4 regions of the Kitasatospora saccharophila genome follow, and region 4 is predicted to be linked to each of the others. Evidence: riboswitches for the same ligand, from Rfam matches in the RefSeq annotation. Region 4 holds a riboswitch; each other region holds the start of a gene.
The links. A riboswitch is a leader RNA that binds a small molecule or an ion and turns the genes downstream of it on or off. The one in region 4 is predicted to bind cyclic di-AMP.

Region 1 (3,174 bases), on a different contig from region 4:
CCGGTGACCGCCTCCAGCGCGGCGATCACCCAGACCGGCGCGCCGGACCCGATGACCAGCGCCTGGCAGGAGGCCACCGCCATCGCCACCGCGGCGACGGCCATCGGGCGGGCGGGTTTCAGGCGGTAGGCGCAGACGTCTCCCAGGATCGCGCCGAGGCCGAAGGCGATGACCACCACGGCCCATGCACCGGCACCGCCCCATTCGCGCTCCGCCAGCACCGGCCCGAGCACGAACACCGAGGGCAGTACCACCACGTGGTAGACCGCTATCGCCAGCATCCCCGACCACACCCACGTCCGGCTGCGCACCTGCTGCCAGCCGACCCGCAGTTCGGCCAGGAAACCGGGCCGCTCGGCCCGCTCCGGGTCGGCGGGTGTCGCCCCGTCCGCCTCCTCGGGTGCCGCCCCGCCGGCCGGGCCCAGCCGGGCCAGCACGGCGGCGCTGGCGGCGAAACTCGCGGCGTCCACCGCCAGCGCACCGCCGGGCCCGACCGCCGCGATCAGCACCCCGGCCAGCGCGGGCCCGACCACCAGCGACGCCGATTGCACGAACCCGCGCAGCGCGTTCGCCTCGCGCAGTCGGTCGGCGGGGACGAGCAGGGGCAGCAGCCCGGTGGAGGCCGGGAGGAAGAAGGCGTCCGCGACGCCGAACAGCGCCATCAGCAGCGCCAGCGTCCCGACCCGGGCGGTGCCGGTGAGCAGCAGCACGGCGGCGGCCGCCTGGACGGCGCAGCGCACCAGGTCGGAGGCCAGCATGATGCGCTGCCGCGGTATCCGGTCCGCCCAGACGCCCCCGGCGAGCGTGAACACCAGCAGCGGGAGCAGCCCGGCCGCCGTGACCAGGCCGACGTCCGCGGCCGAGCCGCCGATCGCCAGCACCGCGAAGGGCAGCGCCACGAACGAGACCCGGTCCCCCAGGACCGACAGCGACTGCCCGACGAACAGCCGGGCGAACCGGCGCTCGGTGCGGAGCACTTCGGGGATCGGAACGCGCACGGGACCTCCTCGACGAATCCGGCGCTCCCGGCCCACCCGACGAACCCGACGAGCCCGACGGACCGGAGCAGCGCACCCGCCGCACGGGACGGCGAGCAGGGCGATCGTAGGAAGCCCGCGCACCCCCTGTCGCGTGATTTATCCGCAACGCGGACAATGCCCCGATTTCACCGAACTTCCTTGCCCTGCAAGTGACTTGACACCAATCGCCTACCGTCGTCGCCCAACCGGTGTGCCCGCCTTCCCCGTTCGCCTTCCCCCCAATCCCACCGATCGGCCACACTTCTCCAGCCGGTCCGCCGACCTCCCGCCCACGGCCGCCCCCGCCTCCGGCCCGAGACATCGTCAACAGGTCGTCCACACACCACGCGGGAACCGGCGTGACGAAGGCGTGATCCGGGCGCGACGCGCTTGTGATTGCCGCGTTCGAGTGAATAGGCTCCTCCCAGCCCGCACCACCGGGCCCCGCGCGCGAGAACGCCGAGCCCTGTCCGCCGCGCCGTCGGGTCGACCACCACCACCCTTGGACAGGGGCGGGGGAACCACGATTGTTGCCGTCCCCCACGGCTAGGGGTGAAGCCGTCCGCACCGGGTGACCGGACGCGGCGGCCGGGCCTCCCTCCCGGTCCGAACCCGACAGCTCACCTCGCAGGCGTGCGGAGAGGATCTCGCATGCTCTTCACGGGTTCGGGACGTCACCGTCGGCAGGGTCCGGCGGAGAAGGCAGCCGAGCGCGCGATCGCGGTGGCCGGCGTGGCCGGCGTCGGCATCGCCCTGCCGCTGCTCGCCGTGACCGGCGCGCACGCCGCCCCCAGCGCGGTCTGGGACCGGGTCGCCGAGTGCGAGAGCGGAGGGAACTGGGGCTCCGACGCGGGCAACGGCCTCTACGGCGGCCTGCAGATCAACGCCCAGCGCTGGACGGACTACGGCGGCACCCAGTTCGCCCCGCTGCCGAACGGGGCCACCCGCAGCCAGCAGATCGCCGTCGCCGAACGCATCCTGGCCACCGAGGGCCCCTCGCCCTGGTCCTCGTGCGTGGACGAGGCGGGCCTGAGCACCGCCACCGCGCCGGGCGTCGTCGACGACAACGACTCGGCCGACGAGACGGGTTCGCTGCGCGGCGCCCGCGGCATCGCGGCGGTCAACGCCGCCCCGGACGGCAGCACCGTCCCGAGCGGGAACACCGCGCCGGTGTTCTCCGGCCTGCCCGGCTACGACCCGGTCTCGCACGTGTACTGGTACGAGAAGAACGGCGCCTGGTTCTGGACCAGCCACCAGAGCCTGTACGAGCGCTACCTGCAGCTGACGCACCCCCAGCCGCAGCCGAGCGCCCCCACCCCGACCGCCCCCGCCACCAACGCCCCGGCCACGGACGCCCCGACCGCGCCGGGCACCCCGTCGGCCGCCCCCGGCACCCCGCTGCTGCCCACCGACCCGACCGCCACGCCCGGCCCGGGCACGCCCACCGACGGCAGCAACGGGAACGGGAACGACGGCAACGGGACCGGCCTGGTCCCCACCCTCCCGGTCACCCCGTCTCCCAGTCCGTCCGGCAGCGCCGACTCCTCCGGCACCACCCCCGCCCCCTCGCCCACCGGCAGCACGGCGGCCCCGGACGCGTCCGCCCCGTCGGCAACCCCGACCCCGGCCCCGACCCCGGACCCGGCCGCACCGACGGCCCCGGACCCGGCCGCGTCGGCGGTCCCGGCGGCGGCCGCGTCCGCGCAGCCGTACACCGTCACCACCGGCGACACCCTGGCCGCCATCGCCCGCGAGCACGCGCTGGGCGGCGGCTGGTCCGAGCTCTACAGGTCCAACCAGCAGGTGGTCGGCGAGAACCCGGACCTGATCCGTCCGGGCCAGGTGCTCGACCTGGGCTGACCGGCTCCGGGCCGGCCGCCGTCACTTCGGGACGGCGGCCAGCCCGGTGCAGCCGCGCAGGCCGTCGCGGCGCTGCTGGGCGGCCTTCGCGGCGTTCCCGCTCTGCGGGACGGGCACGCCCCGGCCGTCGATGTGGGCGGGGGTGAAGGTCTCGCCGGTGACGCGGCCGTCGGCGGTGACGGTGAGCGTGGTGACTCCGGTCTCGTCGGAGGCGGTGTAGTTCGAGGTGCCGTACCAGAGGAAGTTGCCGAAGCCGTACGCCACGTAGGTCTTGCCGAGCATGCCCGCGCCGAGC
Region 2 (3,174 bases), on a different contig from region 4:
AGGTAGCCCTGGCCGGTGACCCACAGGCCGGTGTCGGTGTCGACGACCGTCATGCCGCCGCCGGCGAAGCGGCGCTCGTCGACCTCGGGGAAGCGCAGGACGTGGGTGTGCGCGCCGTCGGGGGCGAGCGCCAGGGTGCCGCGCACCTCGACGTTGCCGCTGCTGGCCAGGGTCAGCGACCGGTCCGCGGCGAACACCAGCGAGCCGGTCGGTTCCACCAGCAGCGAGCCGACCTTCGCGTCGGCGTCCAGCACCACCCGGTCGGTGATCCGCACCGCGCTGCCGGGCCCGGGCAGCCGTCCGCCCCAGCCCCCGGCGTCCGACCACTTGCGGCCGCCCTGGTCGACCGGCGGGGGTGGCGGGGGCGGCGCGGACGGTCGCGGGCTCCCGGACGCGGGCGGCGGGGCGCCGGTGCCGTGCCGGTGGCCCGCCGGGCTGCCGCTGCCGCCGCCCGGGGCGGGCCGCGCGGCGGGCTCGTCGGCCCCCGCCAGGGACTGCCGCAGGACCACTCCCCCGCCGAGCGCCGTCACCGTCCCGACCGCCAGCCAGGTCAGCATCCTGCGCCGCCCGACCAGCGGCCGCCGGTGCCGCGCCGGCGGCTGCTCGCCGTTCCGCTGCTGTTCCACCTCGGCCGCCCTTCCGGGGCCCGCGACCCCGCGTCGTCGGGGGCAGCATAGGCAGAACGGCCACCGAAAAGCGGCGACTTCCGTTTCGCTTAAGCATCCTGACGTACCGTCAGTCATCAGTTCGACCATTCGGCCACGGCCCCGCCGCGGGCCCCGGCGCACCGGACGAATCAGAAATCGGGCACAAATGCCTCTCGAGAAACCATCACATATGCCGAATATTCACTCACCGATCAGCATAACGCCCAAAACGGGCACAAGATCAGCTATCGCCTGACGCGCGGCCAGGCCCGGTCAGCGGTGCGGGAGTTCGCCGAATGCTCCTTGGTCGCGAATTTCGCACACCGTGACGGCGGTCACAGGCATTTGCGAATCATCCTTAATTCCGCTTAATCTCCTGCCCACGTTCGTGGACACACGAACCCAGTTCACCCGGAACGCCGAGTCCTGCCGCCGGGTGGGCCGGCTCATGCATCAACGCACCACGGCAGGGGCGGGGGAACCAGGTAAGTCGCCCCGGGCGGCCGAGAGGCCGTACGGGGCTTGGGGTGAAGCCGGGCGCACCACGCGGTGCGCGCGGCCGGGCAACTCCAGCCCGAATCCGACAGCTCACCTCGCAGGCGTGGGAGAGGAACGCTTCTTCATGCTGCCCATCAGCGCCAAGCGAGCCCGTCGACTGATCGCCACCACCGGCGTCGTCGGCATCGGCCTCACCATCCCCTGCCTGACCACCGGCACCGCCTCCGCCGCCACCGTGGCGACCTGGGACAAGGTCGCGCAGTGCGAGTCCAGCGGCAACTGGTCCATCAACACCGGCAACGGCTTCTACGGTGGCCTGCAGTTCACCTCCTCCACCTGGGCCGAGTTCGGCGGCACCGCGTACGCCTCGCGCGCCGACCTGGCCACCAAGGACCAGCAGATCGCCGTCGCCGAGAAGGTGCTGGCCGTCCAGGGCCCCGGCGCCTGGCCGGTCTGCTCCGTCCAGGCCGGTCTGACCAAGGGCGGCGCCGCCCCCCAGGTCGACACCTCCGGCTCCTCGTCCTCGTCCACCGCCACCACCACCGGCTCGGACAGCAGCAGCTCCTCGCAGTCGCAGTCGCAGTCGCAGTCGCAGTCCAGCGGCAGCAGCAAGGGCCAGTCCCAGCACTCCTGGTCGCAGGGCAAGTCGCAGGCCCAGACCCAGACCCAGCAGAGCGCCCCGGCCGCCACCGACACCCAGTCGGCCGGCAGCTACACCGTCGTGGCGGGCGACTGGCTGTCCGCCATCGCGCAGAGCCAGCACGTGGACGGCGGCTGGCAGAAGCTGTACGACCTGAACCGCTCGGTCCTCACCGAGGGCCCGGACGTGATCTACCCGGGTCAGCAGCTCTCGCTGGGCGGCGGCAGCAGCACCGCGCAGCAGTCCGCGCCGGCCACCAAGTCCTCCTCCTCGTACAAGGGCTCGTCCTGGAAGAACGGCGGCTCCACCGCCAAGTCCTCCACCACCAAGTCCTCCACCACCAAGTCCTCGACCGGCACCGCGAGCACCGCCACCACCACGGCGAAGACCGCGACCACCACCACGACCGCCACCACCGCGACCACCGCCACCAAGGCGACCGGCTCCAAGGCCGCGGCGATCGACTTCGCGCTGTCCAAGCTCGGCCAGGCGTACGTCTACGGCGGCACCGGCAACGGCGGCTGGGACTGCTCGGGCCTGACCCAGGCCGCGTTCCGCCAGGCCGGCATCAGCCTGCCGCGCGTCGCCGCCGACCAGGCGGACTACTCGACCCGCGTCTCGCTGGACAGCCTGCAGCCGGGCGACCTGCTGTTCTGGTCCAACAACGGCGCCAACTCGGGCGTCTACCACGTCGCGCTGTACATCGGCGACGGCAAGTACGTCGAGGCCGCGAACCCGCGCTCCGGCGTCCGCACCGAGACCATCGCCGACTGGGCCCCCGACTTCGCGGGCCGCGTCTGATCCGCGAGCGGTGAACCGCCGCTGCCCCCGGGGACCCTGGTCGGCCCCGGGGGCAGCGGCCTATCCTCGCCCTGAGAGAAGGCTCGACGACCGGGAGCGGCGGCATGGCGAAGGTGACGATCACGCTGGACGCGGACCTGGCCCTGGAAGTGATGATGCGGGCCGGCACCACCTCCCCCCAGGACGCGGTGGAACTGGTCCTGCGCGACTACCTCTCCACCGACCGCCGCACCATCGCCCGCACCGGCGGCACCCGCGACGGCGAACGCCTCCTCCCCAAGCCCCCCACCCCCGAAGAGGGCTGACGCCCCGACGAGAGCCCTGCCCCTGACGGCGCTCCCCTGGTGGCGCAAGTGCCGCAACTGTCAAGTAACTTACCGTCTAGTAAGTTTACTGGCGAGTACATACCCTGGGCGGACCCCCACCCCCGTCCAAGGGAGTTCGCTCATGGCACACCCCCTCGCCCGTGCCGCCCGCGCCGCCCGTCCGCCCGTGGAGGTGCTGCGCACCGGCGACCGGGTGGTCGAGGCCAGGGCCGCGTACCTGGTGCCGCCGCCCGCGGGCGGGAACCTGGGCGACCTGCCGTTC
Region 3 (3,174 bases), on a different contig from region 4:
GGCCCAGGCCAGCGCGCACGCCGCCCCGGCCCAGCCGAACAAGGACGAGGTCAAGGCGCAGGTCGACAAGCTGCTGGAGGAGCAGGAGCAGGCGGCCGAGAAGTACAACGGCGCCAAGGAGCGGGCCGACCAGCTGCGCAAGCAGGCCAGCGACCTGCAGGACCAGGTGGCCCGCGGCCAGGAGCAGTTGACCGAGCTGGCCTCCGGGCTCGCGGCGGTGGCCGGGGACCAGTACCGGCAGGGCGGTGTCGACCCGTCGATGCAGCTGATGCTCTCCGCCGACCCGGACCAGTACCTGACCAAGGCGTCCTCCTTCGACCAGGCCGCCAGCACCCAGGCCGAGACGCTCAAGTCCCTCAAGGACCAGCAGCGCCGCCTGGACCAGCAGAAGCAGGAGGCCGCGGCCGTCCTGCACGAGCTGGACACCCAGACCCAGGCGCTCAACGACGCCAAGAACGACGTGAACAGCAAGCTCGCCGAGGCGCAGAAGCTGCTCTCCAAGCTGAACGCCGCGGACCGGGCCGCGATCCTCCAGGGCAGCGGCGGCACCGCCTCGCGCAGCGCCTCCCGGGTCGACCCGTCCACCCTGCCGCAGGCCAGCGGCTACGCGGCGACCGCGGTGGCGGCCGCGCTCGGCAAGCAGGGCTCGCCGTACGTCTGGGGCGCCACCGGTGCGAGCACCTTCGACTGCTCGGGCCTGATGGTGTGGGCCTACAAGCAGGCCGGCGTCTCGCTGCCGCGCACCTCGCAGTCGCAGGGCAGCTACGGCGTGAACGTGGGCACCGACTGGCACAACGCGCAGCCCGGCGACCTGGTCGTCTACTACAGCGACCGGCACCACGTCGGCATGTACATCGGCAACGGCCTGGTGGTGCACGCCCCGCGCACCGGTGACGTGGTGAAGACGATGAAGGTCGACACCCTGCCGATCTCCACCATCCGCCGGGTCTGACGGTCCGAAGAATCGGACAAACGCCCCATAGGGCGACAACTGACGCATCGTGACACGCCCGGACGGGTCGAGATCCCCCTGTGATCCGCGACACGTCCGGGCGAGGCATTTCCCGACCGTATCGTGAGAATTATTACGCTCTGTGTAAGTAATCGATCACGTTCGGTCAGATTCCTCGCGGTATTTGATTCAGAATCAGATTTTTTTCCGACAAGGATTTGAACGGATCACGGATCGGTTACTAGGGTCGTGCTTCGACCACCGCAGAGTCGATCGCCCAAGGGGGGCGGCGGCGGGGGTCGCCGCCGAGTCCGTGACGCAGCGGGCAGACCGTCAACACCGGGTCTGCCGACGGGGATACCCCTGCGGGGGTGCTGTCTAACGGAGCCGGGGAACCACGTTCCCCCGGGGTGAATCGGCGCCGGGACGGCCGCGTGCGGTCGGTGAGGCGTCGTAGGGCACATCTCTTCCGGCCCGAACCCGTCAGCTCACCCGGTAGGCGGTGTGAGGAAGAAGGAGTCCGCCTTCGTGGCGTCCCATCGCCGTCCCAAGCCCGTCGGCCGTGCCCGGGTCTCGATTCTCACTGCCACCGCCGCCGCTGCCGTGGCGCTGTCCGCCCAGGGCGGCGCGCACGCCGACCCCGCGCCCACCAAGGACCAGGTCAAGCAGCAGGTCGACCAGCTCAACGAGCAGGCCGAGGTCAAGACGGAGGCGCTCAACGCCTCCGTCGAGAAGCAGCAGGAGCTGCAGAAGCAGGTCGGCCAGCTCCAGGACCAGCTCGCCCGGCAGCAGGAGCAGGTGACCACCGCGCAGGAGGGCCTGGCGGGCATCGCCGCCGAGCAGTACCGCAGCGGCAGCATGCCGCAGACCATGCAGCTGATGCTCTCCAGCAGCCCGGACTCGTTCCTCGGGGAGGCCGGCACGCTGAACGCGGTCGGCTCCACCCAGGCGGACCTGCTCAAGACCTTCAAGTCCGAGCAGGCCAAGCTCGACGCCCAGCGCAAGGAGGCCGAGTCCAAGCTCGCCGAGCTGGACACCACCACCAAGGCCCTGCAGGCCGACAAGGACGACGTCAAGGCGAAGCTGGCCAAGGCCCAGGAGCTGCTCAACACGCTGACCCAGCAGGAGCGCGACCAGCTCGCCGCCGCCGAGGCGAAGGCCGCCGCGGACGCCAAGGCGAAGGCCGACGCCGCGCAGCGCGCCTCCCGCGACACCGTCCGGGTGGAGCTGAACGCCCCGGCGTCCTCCAGCTTCTCGGGCAACGCGGTCGGCGCGGCGGTCTCCAAGCTCGGCAGCTGGTACTCCTACGGCGCGGCCGGTCCGAGCACCTTCGACTGCTCCGGCCTGATGCAGTGGGCCTACAAGCAGGCCGGCGTGTCGATCCCGCGCACCTCGCAGGCGCAGGCCGGGGCCGGGACCAACCTGGGCACCGACATCGCCAACGCCCGCCCGGGCGACCTGATCATCTACTACGGCGACCAGCACCACGTCGGCATGTACGTCGGCAACGGGCAGATCGTCCACGCCCCGCACACCGGCGCGCAGGTCCGCTACGAGTCGGCGACGGTCATGCCGATCAACCGGATCGTCCGGATCTGACGGTCCGGCACGGCCTCCGGCCCGGTACCCCGCAGGGGGTGCCGGGCCGTTCTCGTCCTGGCGTCCGATTCGCGGTCAAATATTCGTTCCTGTCGGGGTTTGGACTGGATCGATCCGACTCGCTAACCTCTGCCCCCGGGCCCCCGCGAGGACGGCCGTCCGACGGCGGACGGCGGCGGAGGCCGGCCGCAGAACGGAGCCGTCGCACGTGTCCGTGCACCGTCGCACCCCGCTGCCCGGCGTCCAGCGCCTGGCCCGCGCCCTGGCGCTCACCGCCGCCGCCACCGGCGCGCTCGGGCTGACCGTCGGAGGGGCCGCCGCCGCCCCGCTCAGCCCGGCCGAGCCGGTGAGCCGCGGCGAGGTCAAGACCCAGGTCGACCAGCTCTACGAGGAGGCCGAGCAGGCGTCCGAGAAGTACAACGCCGCCCAGGAGCGGCAGCAGCGGCTCCAGGCCGAGGCCGGCAGCCTGCAGGACCAGGTCGCCGCCGGGCAGGAGGAGCTGAACCGGATGCGCGGCGACCTGGCCGCCGTCGCCGCCGACCAGTACCGGTCCCAGGGCGTGGACCCCACCGTCCGGCTGATGCTCGACCAGGACCCCTCCGGCTACCTGACCGGCGCCCGCT
Region 4 (3,174 bases):
GGCTGGCCCAGGACGTCGATCTGGCCCTCGTCGACGGCCTGCGTGTAGAAGCGCGGAAGCGCGTCGTTGACGGCCTCCTCCAGCACCGCGCCACGACCGAAGCGCTGGTCGATCACCTTGTTCGGGATCTTGCCCTTGCGGAAGCCCGGAACGGTGACCTGCTGGTTGATCTTCTTGTACGCCGCGTCGAGGCTGGGCTTGAGCTCCTCGAAGGGCACCTCGACGGTGAGTCGAACCCGAGTGGGGTTCAGAGTCTCGACGGCGCTCTTCACGGTTGGGTCTCCTAGGGGGCTTGCGGTCAGGGCGATAGGCGGTTGGGGCTGCAATGCTGTCCGTACTACCGCCAGCGGTCCATCCTACCGGTACCACGAAAGCGACTGTGCCCGGCACCGGGGTGCGCGCGGGAGGCCGGGGGCCGGGGGCGGCGGCAACGACGACGCCGGGGGCGGCGGCAACGACAACAGGGCCCCGCCCGCTGACGAGACCCTGCCGCACACGGTCGGGGTGACCGGATTCGAACCGACGGCCTTCCGCTCCCAAAGCGGACGCGCTACCAACCTGCGCCACACCCCGTGGTGCCGAGCAGAAGAGTACACGTCGGCCCGCCCCGGACCGGGGCGATATCGGCGAGCCGACAACGGCGGAGGAGTGTGCAATCCACCGACCCGACCAGGTACGCTGGGGCGGTCCGCACCGCCTCGGGTGGTGGCGGACGCTCCTTTGCGGGTGTAGCTCAATGGTAGAGCCCCAGTCTTCCAAACTGGTCACGCGAGTTCGATTCTCGTCACCCGCTCCACGAGGCCGGAGGCCCCGACCGCAGCAGCGGTCGGGGCCTCCGCCGTTCCCGGGCTCCGCGCTCCGGGTCCGCGATCCGCGATCCGGGACGCCCGAAGGCCCCGCGCAGCGGAACGCGGGGCCTTCGGGGGTGGTGCCGGGGATCAGACGTTGACGCCGTGGGCCGCCAGGTAGGCGATCGGGTCGATGTCGGAGCCGTAGTCCGGGGTGGTGCGGATCTCGAAGTGCAGGTGCGGGCCGGTCACGTTGCCGGTGGCGCCGGAGAGGCCGATCTGCTGGCCCGCGGTCACGGCCTGGCCGGCCGAGACGGAGATCGAGGACAGGTGCGCGTACTGGGCGTACTTGCCGTCGGCGAGCTTGATGACGACCTGGTTGCCGTAGGCGCCGCCGTTGCCGGCCGAGACCACGGTGCCGTTGGCGATCGCCTTCAGGCTGGTGCCGGTGGCGACCGGGAAGTCGATGCCGGTGTGGTAGCCGCTGGACCAGCTGGAGCCCGCCACCTTGTAGCCGGTGGTGACGCTGCCCGGCGCGGGGGCGACGTAGCCGGAGGAGGAGCTCGCGGTGGAGCCGGTGGTGGTGGACGTGCCGGTGGTGGCGCTCCCGGTCGACGACTTCGCGGTGGACGACGAGGACGAGGCCGAGGAGGAGGACGACGAGGAGGTCGACTTCTGGGTCTGGGCCTGGGCCTGGGTCTTCGCGGTGCCGGTGCTCGACTTGGTCGAGGTCTTCGGGGCGGCGGTGGTGGCCGCGGCGTCCGAGGAGGTGGCGGCGGAGGTCGTCGCGGCGGCCTGGCCGTTGACGGTCAGCTGCTGGCCCGGGTAGATCAGGTTCGGGTTGCCGCCGATGACCGAGCGGTTGTCCTGGTAGAGCTTCTCCCAGCCGCCGTCCACGTTCTTCGCGGTGGCGATCTTGGAGAGGGTGTCGCCGGCGGCGACCCGGTAGGACTCCGCGGCCGGGGCGGCGGCGTCGGTGGTGGTGTCGGCGACGGGGGTGGCGTCGACCGAGACGTTGGCCCACTGGCGGGCGCCGTCGTGCTGGTCGGCGGTGTGCGCGGAGGCGGCGGTGACCGGGAGGCCGACCGCGGCGCCGGCGACGCCGGCGGCGATGGCGATGCGGACGACGGTGGCCAGGCGCGGCTTGCGGTGCTTGCCCTGAGCGGACATGAAGCTGTTCCTCTCCGACGCCTGCGAGGTGAGCTGTCGGGTTCGGGCGAGAGTTGCCCGGCCGCGCTGTGGCGGCTTCACCCCGAGCCGTCCCCGTGCGTTCCGGGTCCGGCGTACTACCTGTGGTTCCCCCGCTCCTGCCGTGGCGTGGTCTCTGGTCGGCACCGGGCGGCGGCAGGACTAGGCGTTCCGCTCGGCGACCAGCCCGGCCGATGTCCGGGCTGCGGAGGAAGCAAAACCCACGGCTCGCCGAGCTGGCAAGCGCCGAAAAGCCCCGTCCCCGGGCTCGGGAGGGGGCTGACGGTCCGCCAGGTCACGCTCCGCCGCCACCGGGCTGCGGTGCGCGTACGGGATCATGACGGTGCGCCCACGAACCAGGCACGGTGGGCGACTTCGGCCACCGTGCGCGCTCGGGCGCTGACCCGGCGTGACGATGCGGGTGACCCTGGTCACCCGCGGGCAGGACTCTGGGACGGTCCGGGGGGTGGCTCCCGTCCGTCGGAACGCGCTCCCCGGTCCGGTCGGACGGGGCGTCAGCCGGCGATGCCGGAGATCGCCTTGGAGACCGACTGGAGGAACTGGGTGATCGGGGCTGCCATGTTCGACTGGCTGAGCATGAAGCCGAAGAGCGCTGCCATGACGGCGTGGCCTGTCTTCAACTGCTTGTTGCGGATGAAGATGGCGACGATGATGCCGAACAGGACCAGGGCGGAGACGGAGAAGGCCACCGGGACTCACTTCCTCGATTCGTGGCGGGGATTCGGGTCGGAACCGGCGACGGCTCCAGGCGGAAACCGGCCCCTGCCCCCCGTGTCCCCACCACTCCATCCGGACTCAGTGTGGTCGCTCGTGCGGAGTGCGTAAAGGACTTGCCCCGTCACCCGGGGCCCCAACCCGCGTGCTGGGGCTGATTTTCGCCGACCGTGACGATAGCGGACGGGTCCTGACGGACCGTCGGCGGGCCGCGGTCCGCCGCGGTGGCGGCGGCAAAGCGGCAGGCAGGCCGGGCATCCGCCCACCGGCCGGGTATGCCAGTGGAATTGGCCGAAGATCAACGTCCGGGTTTGACACCCCGCGGGCACGTCCCGCGCACCTTTCCCGCGCACCCGGGCGCCCGCGGGATCCGCTCCGGCGCCCCGCGGGGCCGACCGCGGCGGTGCGCGGCGGCGTGTGCGCCGGACCCGCGCGCGGGCCGGGGCGGGCGGCGCCCGGTGCC

Region 1: another riboswitch for cyclic di-AMP. It lies ahead of ABD345_RS30285 (transglycosylase family protein); the one in region 4 lies ahead of ABD345_RS02890 (M23 family metallopeptidase).
Region 2: another riboswitch for cyclic di-AMP. It lies ahead of ABD345_RS05340 (transglycosylase family protein); the one in region 4 lies ahead of ABD345_RS02890 (M23 family metallopeptidase).
Region 3: another riboswitch for cyclic di-AMP. It lies ahead of ABD345_RS24345 (C40 family peptidase); the one in region 4 lies ahead of ABD345_RS02890 (M23 family metallopeptidase).

Annotation. Positions count from the first base shown of each region.
Region 1 covers NZ_BAAANS010000052.1:34,278-37,451, reverse strand. Annotated here, with positions in the region: gene ABD345_RS30290 (MFS transporter) at 1-998, opposite strand, end outside; cyclic di-AMP (ydaO/yuaA leader) riboswitch at 1,504-1,667, shown strand; gene ABD345_RS30285 (transglycosylase family protein) at 1,671-2,879, shown strand; gene ABD345_RS30280 (CapA family protein) at 2,901-3,174, opposite strand, start outside.
Region 2 covers NZ_BAAANS010000005.1:13,651-16,824, forward strand. Annotated here, with positions in the region: gene ABD345_RS05335 (hypothetical protein) at 1-626, opposite strand, end outside; cyclic di-AMP (ydaO/yuaA leader) riboswitch at 1,095-1,264, shown strand; gene ABD345_RS05340 (transglycosylase family protein) at 1,270-2,586, shown strand; gene ABD345_RS05345 (hypothetical protein) at 2,691-2,891, shown strand; gene ABD345_RS05350 (AMP-dependent synthetase/ligase) at 3,034-3,174, shown strand, end outside.
Region 3 covers NZ_BAAANS010000035.1:47,456-50,629, reverse strand. Annotated here, with positions in the region: gene ABD345_RS24350 (C40 family peptidase) at 1-952, shown strand, start outside; cyclic di-AMP (ydaO/yuaA leader) riboswitch at 1,315-1,470, shown strand; gene ABD345_RS24345 (C40 family peptidase) at 1,481-2,551, shown strand; gene ABD345_RS24340 (C40 family peptidase) at 2,760-3,174, shown strand, end outside.
Region 4 covers NZ_BAAANS010000002.1:240,095-243,268, forward strand. Annotated here, with positions in the region: gene tig (trigger factor) at 1-272, opposite strand, end outside; tRNA gene ABD345_RS02880 (tRNA-Pro) at 500-573, opposite strand; tRNA gene ABD345_RS02885 (tRNA-Gly) at 723-796, shown strand; gene ABD345_RS02890 (M23 family metallopeptidase) at 939-1,958, opposite strand; cyclic di-AMP (ydaO/yuaA leader) riboswitch at 1,964-2,082, opposite strand; gene ABD345_RS02895 (hypothetical protein) at 2,492-2,686, opposite strand.